Regions from separate parts of the Microbacterium sp. zg-Y818 genome, predicted to be linked through region 1. Evidence: predicted binding sites of a transcription regulator. Region 1 holds the regulator's gene; the other holds the start of a gene.
What was found. Region 1 encodes LexA, which represses DNA repair genes until DNA is damaged. Its sites were predicted from a motif close to TCGAACANNTGTTCGA; they were not measured.
Positions count from the first base shown of each region.

Region 2: imuA' (DnaE2-dependent mutagenesis accessory factor ImuA') is a predicted target of LexA. The motif match lies at 5,376-5,391, and genes of this name have one in related genera.

Region 1 is NZ_CP126741.1:935,236-943,013, reverse strand. Features, by position in the region: gene QNO21_RS04210 (SseB family protein) at 1-402, opposite strand, end outside; gene priA (bifunctional 1-(5-phosphoribosyl)-5-((5-phosphoribosylamino)methylideneamino)imidazole-4-carboxamide isomerase/phosphoribosylanthranilate isomerase PriA) at 386-1,141, opposite strand; gene hisH (imidazole glycerol phosphate synthase subunit HisH) at 1,195-1,854, opposite strand; gene hisB (imidazoleglycerol-phosphate dehydratase HisB) at 1,851-2,462, opposite strand; gene QNO21_RS04190 (histidinol-phosphate transaminase) at 2,459-3,553, opposite strand; gene QNO21_RS04185 (LysM peptidoglycan-binding domain-containing protein) at 3,573-3,932, opposite strand; gene lexA (transcriptional repressor LexA) at 4,184-4,882, shown strand; gene metE (5-methyltetrahydropteroyltriglutamate--homocysteine S-methyltransferase) at 4,952-7,282, opposite strand; gene QNO21_RS04170 (methylenetetrahydrofolate reductase) at 7,279-7,778, opposite strand, start outside.
Region 2 is NZ_CP126741.1:2,186,193-2,193,970, forward strand. Features, by position in the region: gene QNO21_RS10225 (error-prone DNA polymerase) at 1-3,098, opposite strand, end outside; gene QNO21_RS10230 (DNA polymerase Y family protein) at 3,129-4,664, opposite strand; gene imuA' (DnaE2-dependent mutagenesis accessory factor ImuA') at 4,661-5,365, opposite strand; gene QNO21_RS10240 (HNH endonuclease) at 5,620-6,117, opposite strand; gene QNO21_RS10245 (M23 family metallopeptidase) at 6,431-7,222, opposite strand; gene QNO21_RS10250 (iron-dependent transcriptional repressor DtxR) at 7,585-7,778, opposite strand, start outside.

The DNA of each region.
Region 1 (7,778 bases):
CGCCGTGCGCACACCGTCGGCGGGAACGGGCCGCGCCGTGGCATCCCACCGCTGCATCGCCGTGACCGAGGTGAACACCGGCAGCACGCGACGCCCGTCGGGCGCTGCGACCGTCACGATCGACAGCTCCTGCGTCTTGTCGACCGTGAGGCCCGTCGGCCCCACCCCCTCGTCGCCCTTCTCGGCGACGAGCGGGATCAGCAGGCGTGCGCTGCGGTAGGCGTCGACGACCGCGGCCTGATCGCCCTCTCCCGCGCGGAACGCCGTCAGCGCCGCCAGCAGCGCCGGATCGGCCGAGCCGTCGTCACCGGCGTGGGGGTTGGCCTGGAAGGCGCGCCCCTCCCACGGCACGCCGGCTGAATCGCCGGAGTTGCCGCAGTGGTCGTCAGGCGCCGGCGACATCCAGCGCCTCAGCGAGCGTGAAGGCCCCGGCATAGAGCGCCTTGCCCACGATGGCACCCTCGATGCCGAGCGGCACGAGCTCACGCAGCGCAGCGATGTCATCGAGGCTCGAGATGCCGCCGGATGCCACGACCGGCTTCGGGGTGCGCGTGGCCACTTCGCGGAGGAGTTCGAGGTTCGGACCCTTCAGGGTGCCGTCCTTGGTGACGTCGGTCAGCACGTACCGCGTGCAGCCGGCCTGCTCGAGGCGGTCGAGCACCTCCCAGAGGTCGCCGCCCTCACGCGTCCAGCCGCGCGCCGCGAGCGTTGTGCCGCGCACGTCGAGCCCCACCGCGATCGCGTCGCCGTAGCGCGAGATGACGTCGGCCGCCCACTCGGGGTTCTCGAGCGCCGCCGTGCCGAGGTTGATGCGGGAGGCCCCGCTCTCGAGCGCCGCCTCCAGCGACCGGTCGTCGCGGATGCCACCGGACAGCTCGACCTGCACGCCCTTGACATTGCGGACCTGCTTGATCACCTTGCGCAGGACCGCGGTGTTGTTTCCCCGGCCGAACGCGGCGTCGAGGTCGACGAGGTGAATCCACTGCGCACCCTGGCGGGCCCAGGCCATCGCAGCGTCGACGGGGTCGCCGTAGGTCGTCTCGGATCCCGCCTCGCCCTGCGTCAGACGCACGGCCTTGCCGGATGCCACATCGACGGCAGGGAGGAGGATCAGCTCAGGGGTGGACGCGAAATCGTTCATGGCTCCAGGGTGCGGGCTCGGGGGCGCGGCGAAAGCCGCGACAGCACGGGTGGTCAGACAGTAGTGCGGCGCAGCGCGCCGATCCAATTGGACAGCAGGCGGATGCCGGCTTCGCCCGACTTCTCGGGGTGGAATTGGGTCGCCGACAGCGGTCCGTTCTCGACGGCGGCGAGGAAAGGGGCGCCGTGCCGGCTCCAGGTGACGGCGGGCGCCGGGAACGGCGGGATGACGTCGAGCGTCCAGGACTGGGCGGCATAGGAGTGCACGAAGTAGAAGCGCTCCTGTTCGATGCCGCGGAAGAGCACCGAGCCTTCGCCGGGTTCGACGGTGTTCCAACCCATGTGCGGCAGCACGGGGGCGTCGAGCTCGGTGACGGCACCGGGCCACTCCCCCAGCCCCTCGGTGTCCTCGCCGCGCTCGACGCCGTGCTCGAACAGCACCTGCATGCCGACGCAGATGCCGAGGACCGGAAGCCCTCCCGCCAGGCGACGGTCGATGAGCTCGTCGGCGCGGCTGGCGCGCAGGGCGTCCATGACCGCGCGGAACGCTCCGACGCCTGGAACGACCAGCCCGTCGGCATCGCGGATCAGGCCGCGGTCGGCCGTCAGACGGGCGTCGGCACCGGCGGCGATAAGTGCCTTCACCGCGGAGTGCACGTTGCCCGACCCGTAGTCGAGCACCGCGACGAGCGGCCGGTCGGGGGCGTCGCTCACAGCGCGCCCTTCGTGCTGGGCACGCCCTGCACGAGCGGGTCGAGGGCCTTGGCCTGGCGGAACGCGCGCGCGAACGCCTTGTACTCCGCCTCGGCGATGTGGTGGGGGTCACGACCACCCAGCACGGTGACGTGCACGGTCATACCGGCGTGGAAGGCGATCGCCTCGAACGTGTGGCGCACCAGCGAGCCGGTGAAGTGGCCGCCGATGAGGTGGAACTCGTACCCGGCGGGCTCACCGGTGTGCACCAGGTAGGGGCGTCCGCTGATGTCGACGACCGCCTGCGCGAGCGCCTCGTCCAGCGGCACCAGGGCGTCGCCGTACCGCGAGATGCCGCTCTTGTCGCCGAGTGCCTCGCGGATCGCCTGACCGAGCACGATTGCAACGTCCTCGACGGTGTGGTGGGCGTCGATGTCGGTGTCGCCGGATGCACGCACGGTGAGATCGGTCAGCGAGTGCTTCGCGAAGGCGGTCAGCAGGTGGTCGAAGAACGGCACGCTCGTGTCGATGTGGCTGCGGCCGGTGCCGTCGAGATCGAGTTCGAGCTCGACGGTGGACTCGCTGGTCGCGCGGCGCACAGACGCGGTACGCGCCTCGGGACGGGTCATGGCGTCGAGTCTATCGAGGCCAGCGCGTCGAGGAACGCGGTGGTCTCGGCCTCGGTGCCCGCCGTCACCCGCAGGTGCCCCGGGATGCCGACATCGCGGATGAGCACCCCCCGGTCGTACAGCGCCTGCCAGGTCGCGGCGGGATCATCCACGCCCCCGAAGAGCACGAAGTTGGTCCACGATTCGTGGGGCTCGTACCCGAGCGCCTGCAGGGTGGCAGAGATGCGGTCGCGCTGCGCGACGATCTCGTCGACCATGCCGAGCATGACGGGCGCGTGTCGAAGGGCCGCCGTCGCCGCCGCCTGCGTGAGCGCGCTCAGGTGGTACGGCAGACGCACGAGCCGCAGGGCGTCGATCAGCGCCGGATCGGCGGCCAGGTAGCCCACCCGGGCGCCGGCGAAGGCGAAGGCCTTGCTCATGGTGCGTGAGACGACGAGGCGCTCCCTGCCCGGCAGCAACGTGATCGCCGACTGCTGATCGTGGGGCGCGAACTCCGCGTACGCCTCGTCGACGACGACGATCCCGTGGCTGGCCTCGTAGACCGCCTCGACGACGTCGAGCGGCAGCGGCGTGCCCGTCGGGTTGTTCGGCGCGCAGAGGAAGATGACGTCCGGCGATGCGTCGGCGACCTGGGACGCCGCGTCGGACGGGCTCAGGGTGAAGTCGTGCGCCCGGTGGCCGGCGATCCACGAGGCCCCCGTCCCTCGGGTGAGCAGCGGGTACATCGAGTACGTCGGGGCGAAAGAGAAGGCGGTGCGTCCCGGGCCTGCGAACGCCTGCAGCACGTGCTGCAGGACCTCGTTCGATCCGTTGGCCGCCCAGATCTGTTCAGGGCCGAGGCCGTGTCCGAGGTACTCGGCGAAACCCTCGCGCAGCGCCGTGAACTCGCGGTCGGGATAGCGGTTGATCTCGCGGAGCGCCCGGGCCACCGAGTCGAGGATGTCTCCGGCCACCTCGTCAGGGACGGGATGGGTGTTCTCATTGACGTTCAGGGCGACGGGCAGAGCCGCCTGGGGTGCGCCGTACGGGGTTTGGCCGCGCAGATCCGCGCGGAGGGGCAGGTCGTCAAGACTCACGATCACCCCTCCCATGCTAGAGCGCATGGCGCGATCAGCGGTCGGCGGAGTACTCCAGCGGGATCGACAGGCGCTGCCCGGCGGCGACGGCCGAGGTCTCGAGCGCGTTGAGGCGCACGATGGCGTCGATGACGTCGCGCGGATCGGCCTTCGGTGCCACCTCTTCGGCGATGCCCCAGAGGGACTCGCCGGTCGCGACCGTCACGGTCTCGAAGCTGCCGGCGGGTGCCGAGTCGGAGACCGTCGCCAGCGCTCCCCCTCCGCTGAGCACGGCGACCGTGACGGCGGCGACGGCGGGCAGCGCGGCGGTGCCGACGAGCACGCGTCGACCGCGAGAGGTGATCCGCAGCCGCGTGGCGGACGGCGTGGGTCCGGCGAGCTGGATGGTGGTCATGAGTCCTCCTGTGTCGCGATCTTCGCATCCGACTCTCGGCCGGGAGAGCCGGATGCGAAGTTCTCTTCCGAAGTTATCTTCGAAGTTATAGGCTGTCAAGCACGAAACTCGCTCGGAGATCGATCGCACGCGACACGCGCGCACCTCGACCTTTCGGCATCCGTCACCGGATACGGTTTCGATAGGAGCACCCCACCACGGACCTCCGACATTCGAAGACGCTGCCCCATGCGGCGAGACGGGAGAGGGCGATGACCGACGCGACACCGGCCGGCCGCGAGCGGGCTCAGGACAAGCCGCACACGCGCCGACGCAAGAGCCTGAGCGAGAAGCAGCTCGCGATCCTCGAGGTGATCCAGCGATCGATCGCGCGCCACGGCTACCCGCCGAGCATGCGGGAGATCGGCGACGCGGTCGGGCTGAAGTCGCTCTCGAGCGTCACCCACCAGCTCAACCAGCTCGAGCTCAGCGGGTACCTGCGCCGCGACGCCGGCAAGACCCGCGCCATGGAGGTGCTGATCGACCTGCCCGGCTCCGCCGGCGAGAACCCGGCCGACGCGGCACCGTCGGTGGGCGACGCCGCCCTCGTGCCGCTGGTCGGACGCATCGCCGCGGGGGTCCCCATCACCGCCGACCAGCAGGTCGAGGAGATCTTCCCGCTGCCGCGTCAGCTGGTCGGCAAGGGCGACCTGTTCATGCTCAAGGTGAGCGGCGAGTCGATGATCGACGCCGCCATCTGCGACGGCGACTGGGTGGTCGTCCGCTCCCAGGCGACCGCTGAGAACGGCGACATCGTCGCGGCGATGCTCGACGGCGAGGCGACCGTGAAGACATTCCGTCAGCGCGACGGTCACACGTGGCTGCTGCCGCGCAATAGCGCCTTCGAACCGATCCTGGGCGACGAAGCCGTCGTGCTGGGCAAGATCGTGGCGGTCCTGCGGGCGATCTGACGCAGAACGACAGGGAGGGGATGCCGCGACGACTGCGGCATCCCCTCCTGCGTCCCCCCGCCGCTCGCGTCACACGCGCGCGGCCACCTGATCGCGCACACTGCGCGTTGCCGCGACCAGATTCCGCAGCGACTGCACCGTCTCCTCGTAGCCGCGCGTCTTGAGCCCGCAATCCGGATTGACCCACACCTGTCCCACGGGCAGCTCGTCGACCGCTCGTCGCAGCAGCGCCGCGATCTCGTCCGTCGACGGCACGCGCGGAGAGTGGATGTCGTACACGCCAGGCCCGACGCCGCGGGCGAAGCCGGAGCGGCGGATGTCGGCGATGACCTCGCCGCGGCTGCGTGCGGCCTCGATCGAGGTGACATCGGCATCGAGCGCCGCGATCGCCTCGATGACGACCGCGAACTCCGAGTAGCAGAGGTGCGTATGCACCTGGGTGGTCGGAGCGGCGCCGGCGGTGGCCAGCCGGAACGACGCGACGGACCAGTCGAGGTACGCCGGCTGGTCGGCCGCCTTCAGCGGCAGCAGCTCCCGCAGCGCGGGCTCGTCGACCTGCACGATGCGCAGGCCCGCGGCCTCGAGGTCGGCGATCTCGTCGCGCAGCGCGAGCGCGACCTGGTCGGCGGTCTCGGCGAGCGGCTGGTCGTCGCGCACGAACGACCACGCGAGGATCGTCACCGGGCCCGTGAGCATGCCCTTGACGTGCTTCGCCGTGAGACTCTGCGCGTAGGCCGACCAGGCGACGGTGATCGGGGCCGGACGCGCGACGTCGCCCCAGAGGATCGACGGCCGGGTCGCGCGTGAGCCGTACGACTGCACCCACCCGTTGCGCGTCACGGCGAACCCGTCGAGGTTCTCGGCGAAGTACTGCACCATGTCGTTGCGCTCCGCCTCGCCGTGCACGAGCACGTCGAGCTCGAGCTGCTCCTGCAGTGCGATCACCTGCCGGTTCTCCTCGCGGAGGAACTCTCGGTACCGTTCGCCATCCAGACGCCCCGCAGCGTGCGCGGCGCGGGCGCGGCGGATCTCGGGCGTCTGCGGGAACGAGCCGATGGTCGTGGTCGGAAGCACGGGCAGTCCCAGCGCCGCGCGCTGTGCCTCTTCGCGGTCGCCGGCCGCCGCACGACGGTAGTCGCCGGGCGCGAGCCCGGCGGCGCGGGCGCGGACGGAGCCGTCGCGCACCCCCGGCGCCGCACGCCGGTCGTCCAGCGCGTGTGAAGCGGCGTGGAGCTCGTCCTCGATCGCCGCCCTGCCCCGCGAGAGGCCGCGCGCGAGCGTCACCACTTGACCGACCTTCTGATCGGCGAAGGCCAGCCACGACGCCAGGCGGGGATCGAGATCGGGCTCGTCCGAGACGTCGTGCGGCACGTGCTGGAGCGAGGTGGAAGTGGCGGCGGCCACTCCTGCGGCACCGAGGCTGCGCAGCGCAGCGAGACGCTCCCACGCGGCATCCAGATCGCCGCGCCAGACGTTCCGGCCGTCGATGACGCCGCCCACGAGGATCTTGCCCCCCAGCCCGTCGACGACGGGCGGCAGGGAGCCGCGGTGCAGGTCGACTGCGATGGCCTCGATGGGAGCGGCGGCCAGACCCGCCCACGCCGAAGGTGAGAGCTGCGCGTAGCCGGCGGCGACCAGGATGGCGGGACGGTCCGCTGCCGAACCCAGCACGGCGTAGGCGCGCGCAGCCGTCTCGGCCAGGCGCTCCGGCGCCGCCGGCAGGCTCTCGCTCACGAGTGCGGGTTCGTCGAGCTGCACCCACTCCGCTCCGGCGGCACGCAGGGTCGCGAGGAGATCCCGGTACACCGGCAGCAGGTCCTCGAGGCGGCTGAGCGGGTCGAAGCCCTCGGGCGCGGCATCCGTCGCCTTGGCCAGCGCGAGGAGGGTGACGGGCCCCACGACGACCGGGCGAACGGTCACGCCGTCGGCCTTCGCCTCGGCGACCTGGCGGGCGAAGCGGTCCGTCGACAGCGCGAACGCGGTCTCAGGACCGATCTCGGGCACGAGGTAGTGGTAGTTCGTGTCGAACCACTTCGTCATCTCGAGCGGCGCCCGGTCGCCGTCACCGCGCGCGGCGACGAAGTATGCCGACAGCGGAATGGCGCCGTCACCGTCGCGCAGGTCGGCGAAGCGTGCGGGCAGAGCACCGACAGCGACCGCGGCGTCGAGCACCTGGTCGTAGAACGAGAAGCTCTCCGGCACGGACGAGTCCTCCCGCCCGAGCCCGAGTTCGACGAGCCGCTCGCGCGCGCCACGGCGCAGGTCGGCAGCGGCGCGCTCGAGACCCGCTTCGTCGAGGGTTCCGGCCCAGTGCGCTTCGACGGCGGTCTTGAGTTCGCGGCGCCGCCCGATGCGCGGGTAGCCGAGGATCGTGCCGTCGGGGAAGGTGGCGGTGGTCATGATGCGGTCTCCTTGTGTGGGGTGAGGATGCCGGCCTCGCCGAGGACGGCCAGGACGACGCGGTGATCGTTGAAGGCATAGAGGTGCACGCCGGGCGCGCCGTCTGCGACGACCTCGCTCGCCAGCCGGGCAGCCGCGGTCACGCCGATGTCGCGTTGGCCCTCGGCGGTCGGCTCGACCTCGAGGGCGATCGCCAGCTCTGCGGGCAGCTCCTCGCCCGTCAGCTCCAGCACCCGGCGGAGGCGCGCGGGCGAGGTGATGGGCATGATGCCGGGGAGGATCGGGATGTGGACGCCGGCTGCCCGTGCCCGCTCGACGAAGGCCAGATACACGTCGGGATGGAAGAACAGCTGGGTGATCGCGAGCGTGGCACCCGCGGCCTGCTTGGCCAGCAGCGCATCGAGGTGCTGGCCGGCATGCCGCGACCGGGGATGCCCCATCGGGAACGCCGCCACGGCGATCTGGGCGCGCTGGCGGGGCTGCACGCGGGCGGCGC
Region 2 (7,778 bases), 1.3 Mb from region 1:
AGCACCTCGTAGCTGGTGGGGTCGGAGAACAGCGGCGGCTGCACCGCCACGAGGGTGCCGGGGAGAAACTCTGCGCGGTCCTGCGCCGCCGACCCCGCGAGCCAGATCGCCTCGCGGCGACTGAGCCCGAAGCATCCGAACACCCCGGCGGTGGCGAGGGCCTCGAGCTGGGCGGCGGTCGCTCCGGTGCGCCGCACGAGGTCGCGCAGGTCACGGTACTCCCCCGAGGCCTCGCGCTCGGCGACGATGCGCTGGGCGAGCGGTTGGCCGATGCCTTTGACGGCCGCGAGGCCAAGGCGGACGGCGAAGGCGCCGTCGCGGCGGTGCGCGGCGGACTCGTCGGGAGCGGTGGGGTCGAACTCGGGGACGGGGGGTTGCTTGCGGTCGGTGCAGGCATCCCGCCCCGTCGGCCCCCTCCCGGAGACAGGCAGGCTACCGAAGACAGGACGATTGCGCCCGGAAGCGTCCTGTTCCGGTGATTCCTCCTGTGCCGGCGACGACGGCGACCCCGCCGCTGCGCCCGCCTCCCCCACCGGCTCCAGGACGGCCTCTACTCCCGAGCGGTACAGGTCGGGACGGAGGACCTCGACGCCGTGGCGGCGGGCGTCGGCGGTGAGGGTGGCCGGAGAGTAGAACCCCATCGGCTGCGCGCGGAGCAGTCCGGCGAGGAACGCCGCCGGGTAGTGCAGCTTCAGCCACGAGCTGGCGTACACCAGCAGCGCGAACGACAGCGAATGGCTCTCGGCGAACCCGAAGTTCGCGAACGCCTGGATCTTGGCGTAGATGTCATCGGCGAGGTCCCCGGTGATGCCGTTCTCGGCCATGCCGGCGTACAGCTTCTTCTTCAGCGAATCGATCCGCTCGATGCCGCGCTTGGAGCCCATCGCGCGGCGGAGGACGTCGGCATCCGCTCCGCTCAGCCCGCCCACGGCCATGCCCATCTGCATGAGCTGCTCCTGGAAGACCGGAATGCCGAGGGTCCGCTCCAGCACCGGCTTCAGCTTGGGGTGCGGGTAGGTCACGGGCTCGTGCCCGAGCTTGCGCCGCACGTACGGGTGCACCGCCCCGCCCTGGATGGGCCCGGGCCGGATCAGCGCGATCTCGATGACGAGGTCGTAGAACCTGCGCGGCTGCAGGCGGGGCAACAGGCCCATCTGCGCGCGCGATTCCACCTGGAACACCCCGATCGAATCGGCCCGGCACAGCATGTCGTAGACGCCCTGCTCCTCTTTGGGCAGGGTCGACAGCTCCCACCGCTCCCCCGTGGCATCCGCGATGAGATCGAAGCTGTACTGCAAGGCGGCGAGGATGCCGAGCCCCAGCAGGTCGAACTTCACCAGCCCCATCCACGCCGCGTCGTCCTTGTCCCACTGGATGACCGTGCGGTTCTCCATGCGCGCGTGCTCGATCGGCACCACTTCGCCCACGGGCCGGTCGGTCAGCACCATGCCACCCGAATGGATGCCGAGATGTCGCGGGGCCTTCAGCAGCTCGGTCGCATACTGCAGCACCCGCTCGGGAATGTCGTGCATCTCGGCGGCGGCGTCTGCTTCGGGAAGCGGCCCCCAGTGCTCCACCTGCTTCGACCAGGCATCCTGCTGCCCCGGCGAATGCCCGAGCGCCTTCGCCATGTCGCGCACGGCGTTCTTCGGCCGGTACTGGATGACGTTGGCCACCTGCGCCGCCCGCTCCCGCCCATAGGTCGCGTAGACCCACTGGATGATCTCCTCACGGCGATCGCTGTCGAAGTCGACGTCGATGTCGGGCTCCTCATCGCGCAGCGCCGAGAGGAACCGCTCGAACGGCAGGTCGTAGGCGATGGAGTCGACCGCCGTGATGTCCAGCAGATAGCAGACGGCGCTGTTGGCGGCGGACCCCCGCCCCTGACACAGGATGCCGCGGCGGCGTGCCTCTTGCACGATGCCGTGGACGATGAGGAAGTACCCCGGGAAGTCCTTCTGCTCGATGACTCCGAGTTCCTTCTCGATGCGGGCGCGGTCGGCGTCGGTCGCGTCGGGGTACTTGCGGGGCACGGCTTCCCAGACGAGGTGCCGCAGCCACGTCATGGTGGTGTGCCCCTCGGGGACGGGGAGCTTCGGCAGCGCGGGCTTGGCGCGCCGCAGCGGAAAGGCCAGCTCGTCGGCGAGCTCGACGGTGCGGGCGATGGCGCCGGGATAGCGGGCGAAGCGTTGCGCCATCTCGCGGCCCGAGCGCAGGTGCGCGCCGGCGCCCGCGGGGAGCCACCCGTCGAGCTCGTCGAGGCTGCGGTTGGCGCGGACGGCCGCGACGGCGGCGGCGAGATCGGCCCGCTCGGGGGCGGCGTAGTGCACATTGTTGCTCGCGAGCACCGGCAGGCCGCGGTCGGCGGCGAGGGATGCCAGTACGTCGTTGTCCCGCGAGTCGGTCGGTGCGCCGTGGTCGATCAGCTCGACGTTGACGGCATCGGGGCCGAAGATGTCGACGAGCAGGTCGAGTTCGCGGGCGGCGCCGGCGGGACCTTCGGCGGCGAGCGCGGCGCGGACGGAGCCCTTGCGGCATCCGGTCAGCACCGCCCAGTGGCCGCCGGCGCGGGCGGCGAGGTCGTGCAGGTCGTAGACGGGGCGGCCCTTCTGCCCGCCGGCCAGCTGCGCGTGGGTGAGGGCCGCCGCGAGGCGGTGATAGCCCTCCTCGCCGCGGGCGAGCACGAGCAGGTGTCGGCCGTGCGGGTCGGGCTCGCCGTTCTGCGGGCCGGGCAGCCCAAGAGACAGCTCGGCGCCGAACACCGTCTTGACGCTGCGGGCCTCGGCGGCCTCGGCGAACCGCACGATGCCGTAGAACCCGTCGTGGTCGGTGACGGCGAGGGCGTGCAGACCCAGGCGCTCGGCCTCTTCGACGAGCTCTTCTGGGGAGGAGGCGCCGTCGAGGAACGAGAACGACGTGTGCACGTGCAGCTCGGCGTACGGCACGACGTCGTCGGGGCGGGCGATGGGCGGCGGCGTGTACGGCCCGCGCTTGCGGGACCAGGCGGGGCTGTCGCCGCCGTCGGCCCCGGCGGGCTTGCGGCCGCTGAGCAGCCGCTCCATCTCGGACCACGACACCGAGGGGTTGTTGAAGCCCATCAGCGGGGGTCCGTCGTCTTCGGGCGGGGGTCAGTCATAGCGGCCCTCCGCCGACCAGTCGCCCGCCTCGCACACCAGCAGCCACGCCGACTGCTCGGCGTCGACCACCTGGAACCGGTGGGCGCGCCGCGCGCGAGCGGCATCCCACCCCCGCTCGCGCACCGGCCACGGCCCCGCCCACGCGTCGATGCGGCGGCGGCGGCCGCTCTCGACCAGCACCGCCGGCGGCGCCGTCAGCGCGTCTCGGTCGCCGACGGCCACCGTGTCGCCGTCGGCATCGATCACCGTCACCGGCCGCGGCGGGTCGAACACGGTCGACGGCAGCGGATCGGGAAGGCTCCCCGGCCACGGCCGCTCGCGGGGCCGCGGCACCACCGGGCGGTCGCCCCACGGCACCAGCACCTGCCGTTCGCTCAGCCACCGGCCCCCGCCGACGACGGGGGTCACCACCCCGCGATGCCCGAGCATCGCCTGCACCCGCGACAAGGCATGGTGCACGCGCTCGTCCGGACCGCCGCCGAAGAGGGAGCGCACGTGGTGGGAGGCGGCATCCACCGTCTCGGGGGCGATGCGCACCCGCGTGACGGCGCTGCGCAGCCCCGCCTCGCCCAGCTGCCAGCGCACCCGGTCGACCACCTCGCCGGCGGTGAACGCGCCGGGATGCAGCCACACCCGCTCGCTGTTCTCGGCCCGGTCGCCGGTGATCTGCACCCGCAGCTCGGTGCACACGAGGTCGAGGGCGCCGAGCGCGCCGATGAACTCCTCCGCGGCGACGCGCATGGCGAAGGCCACCTGGTCGGCGATCTCGAGCGGCGGCTCGAACGCCACCTCGCGGTCGAGGTCCGGCGGGGGCGTGCGCGGCTGCACGGGACGGGAGTCGCGCCCCGCTGCGAGGGAGTGCAGGCGGATGCCGCGCTCCCCCAGCCGCTCGCCGACGCGCTCGGCGGGGAGGGCCGCGAACTGCCCGAGGCTCTGCACACCGAGCCGCCCCAGCAGGTCGACGACGTCGGGCTCGTCGAGCACCGTGATCGGGAGCGGAGCGAGGAAGGCGGCGGACTCCCCCGCCGCCACGATGCGCACCGGCGCCTCGGCGAGGGTGCGGCGGGCGGCCTGCTCGGCGGTGAAGGGGCCGTCGGCGATGGCGATGCGGGCATCGGTGTCGCCCATCGCGTCGCGCAGGGTGTGGGCGGCGCGCTCTTCGCCGCCGTAATAGCGAGCCGGCCCCCGGGCGCGCAGCGCGCACAATCCCGCCCGCATGAGCTGCACCCCGGGGGCGAGCTCCTCGATGCGGGCGATGAGCGGGGCGAACACCCGCTGGTCGCGGGTGGGGTCAGCGTCGGCGACCGTCAGCTGCGGGCAACGGGCCTGCGCGTCACGGCGGCGCTGGCCACGGCGCACCCCCTCGGCGCGGGCGGCGGCGGAACAGGCGACCACCGCCCCCTTGTCGAGCACGGCGACGGGCGCGGCGGCATCCACCCCCGCCTCGCGGGCGAGGGCGACGACGGGCCAGTCCGGCAGCCACAGCACGAGGGTGCGGGGCACGGGGGCATCGGGTGCGGTGCTCATCCCGCCGCCCGGATCGGAAGCGGCATCGGTGCCGAGCGCGGCACCGGAGTGGATGCCGCGGCAACCTGCCCCGACGACGCCGGCAGCTGCACGCGCGCGCGGCGCGGCACCGGGGTGCGGCGGCTGCTGACGGTGACGGTGAGTTCGCGGGCGGCGAGGTAGCCGTAGCCGTCGCCGACCCCCGACCACACCGGGTCGCTGACGTCGATCATCGCCTCGGTCTGCGGCCAGGTGCCCTGCACCAGCAGCACCGCGCCGCGCTCCCGCAGGCGGGCGGCCAGCCGCGAGATGTCGGCATCCCGAGCGCGCGAAGGCGGGCGTACCGCCACCACCGGCAGCACCTCGGCGACGGCGGACGTGACCGCCAGCCACCGGGTGCCGGGCTCGGGGATCAGCACCAGCTTGTCGAGGGCGACCCCCACCCGCTCGGCCGCTTCGGCGCCGAACTCCGGCATGCCGACCACCCCGCACCAGGAGCCGGTCTGCGAGGGCGGTGCCAGCAGCGCCGACAGCAGCGTGAGCGAGGGTCCGAGCGAATATGCCGACCCCGGCCGCAGCCCCCGCCCCGGGAGCAGGCCCGCGAGGGCCGGGTCGGCCGGCAGCACGGGGGCATCCATCCGCCGCCCTTGCACGCGCTCGAGCTGGGCGCGCAGACGCTGCACGTCTTCTGCCGCAGCTTGGTTCCGCACGATCGACCTCACCAACACAGACTAGAACGGATGTTCTAGATCATCAACGTCAGGGTCGAAGATACGCTCGGGTTCCGACATCGCTTCGCGGGCCGCCCCGCGCACGAGAAACCACTTTTCGGATGAGAAACACCGCAGTGCGTGGTTTCTCATCCGAAAACTGGTTTCTCACCCGGGGGCGCCGGGGAACGGAGGGCGCGCCGGCGAGCGGATGCCGTAACAGGAGCGGATGCCGCAACGCCCCAGCCGACCCCGCAACCCCTGCGCTACGCGGCCAGCGCCAGGTACGGCTCCCACCGCGGATCGGCACGCTCGGTGCCGCGCACGGTCCACTGTGCGCCGCGCGGGGCGCGGGGCACGAGGCGCAGCTCCCACCCGATCTCCTGCGGAGTGCGGTCGCCCTTGGTGTTGTTGCAGCGCACGCACGCGGCCACGAGGTTCTCCCACGAGTCGGCACCCCCGCGCGAGCGCGGCAGCACGTGGTCGATGGTCGTCGCGGTCTTGCCGCAGTATCCGCAGCGGTGCGCGTCGCGGCGCAGCACGCCGCGGCGGGTCACCGGCACCGCGCGGGCCCCCGGTACCCGCACGTAGCGGGTCAACAGGATGACGGCGGGGCGGTCATACGCCCCGCTCGCGGCCCAGACCGGGTCACCCTCGACGCGTTCGACGATGGTGGCCTTGTCGTTCATCACGAGCACCAGTGCCCGCTTGAAGGAGACCACGGCGAGCGGCTCGTAGCCGGCGTTCAGCACCAGTGTGCGCACAATCGATGTCCTCTCGAATGGCCGGGACGGATTCTCGGATATTCGACTCACGTGACGATCGATCGGCGGCGGGCACGAAAAAGGGCATGAAAAAAGGCGCTGTCTTCACAGACAGCGCCTGGGGCGCGGCGGCAGAGCCGCAGCATCCGCTCTCATGATGCCGAAGGGCGAACAGCCCGAGCACATCCGTGGTTCGGATGCGTCGTGTGCCGCCCATCGGCTTCCCTCCGCCTTCTCTCAGCGTCGGGATCAGGCTAACCCACCCACACCCCACCGGCGCCGGAGCGCGGATTCGAACGGTGTGCGCGTGTCGTCAGCCGGCGTTGGACTGCAGCCACGCCAGCGGGTCGATGTACGAGCCGTTGACCTGCACCTCGAAGTGCAGGTGCGGGGCCGTCGCGTACCCGGTCTGGCCGACCTGTCCGATCAGCTGTCCGGCCTCCACGGTCTGGCCGGCCGAGACGACGCGGGTGCCGTAAGACATGTGGGCGTAGGTGGTGCTGACCTTCTGGCCGCCGACGACCGAGTCGATCATCACGACGGCGCCGTAGCTGCCGCCGCCGTCAGTCGAGGTGCGGACGACACCGGATGCCGCGGCGAAGATCGGCGTGCCGGTCCCCGTCATCATGTCGAATCCCTTGTGCCCGGCGTATCCGCCGAAGAGGTTGTAGCTCTGGTAGTTGAACGAGGCGACCGGCCAACGCACTTCACCCGATCCCGCTGCCGTCATCGACAGGTCGACGGACGCGACCGATCCGGTGCGGCGGGCGGTGGTGGCGGCAGCCGCGGTCGCGGCGGCGCGGGCGGCGGCGGCCTCGGCAGCGGCCTCTTCGGCCTTCTTCTTCTCGATCTCCTCGGGCGTCGTCGCCGAGTAGCTGTAGCGATCGAGGGCCTCGGGCGTCGCCTCGGAGGCGACGACGAGGGACTGCGCGTTGTCGGCGGCCGCCTGGTGCAGCGTCACCGCTTCGGCCTGGTCGACCGGGCGCGTGGTCGCGGCGTAGGCGGGCAGCGCGACAGTGGCGATGAGTCCGACGACCATGGCGACGATCGCAAAGCTGCGAGCGGGCTTCGCCTTCTCGCGACGGGCGAGCGGCGAGGCGGGCACCGTCGCCGCAGAACGGCGGCGAACCAGCCGCGAAGCTGTCAGCGTGGAACCGAGGCGCGTCCGGCGCGTCGCCCCCGTGGGAGCGATCTCAGCGTCATCACGAGACAGATCAAGGTTTTCGGTCAAATCACCCTCCGGCGCCTCGGCGCCGGGTGGACGCTGGCTCGTCGGCAATCGGTGTCGGGGCACAGATTTGCGGGGTTTCCCTCGGGGACGACGAGCCGCAGAGGCGATCCCCGTGGTATCCGTTGGCGTGCTTCTCGCCGTTGGACTCTTCCGACGCTACCTCAAGATAACGAACATGTCACGCTCTGGTGCACAGCTGCCCGAACCTACCTGCTGGGGAGGCGTCGCCGTGCCGCTCAACTGCGGTCGTCGACGAGGAAGATGTGCGAGGCCACCTCGACCGGAAGCTCGAGCGCCTCGTCGTTGCCGTCCATCTGCACGAGCACGTATCCCTCGTTGAACCGGAAGTCCCCCACTCCCCCCGGAACGACCCCGGCCAGCCGCAGCTGCATGAGCAGCTCGGGGTCGACCTGCGCCGGTTCGGCCAGGC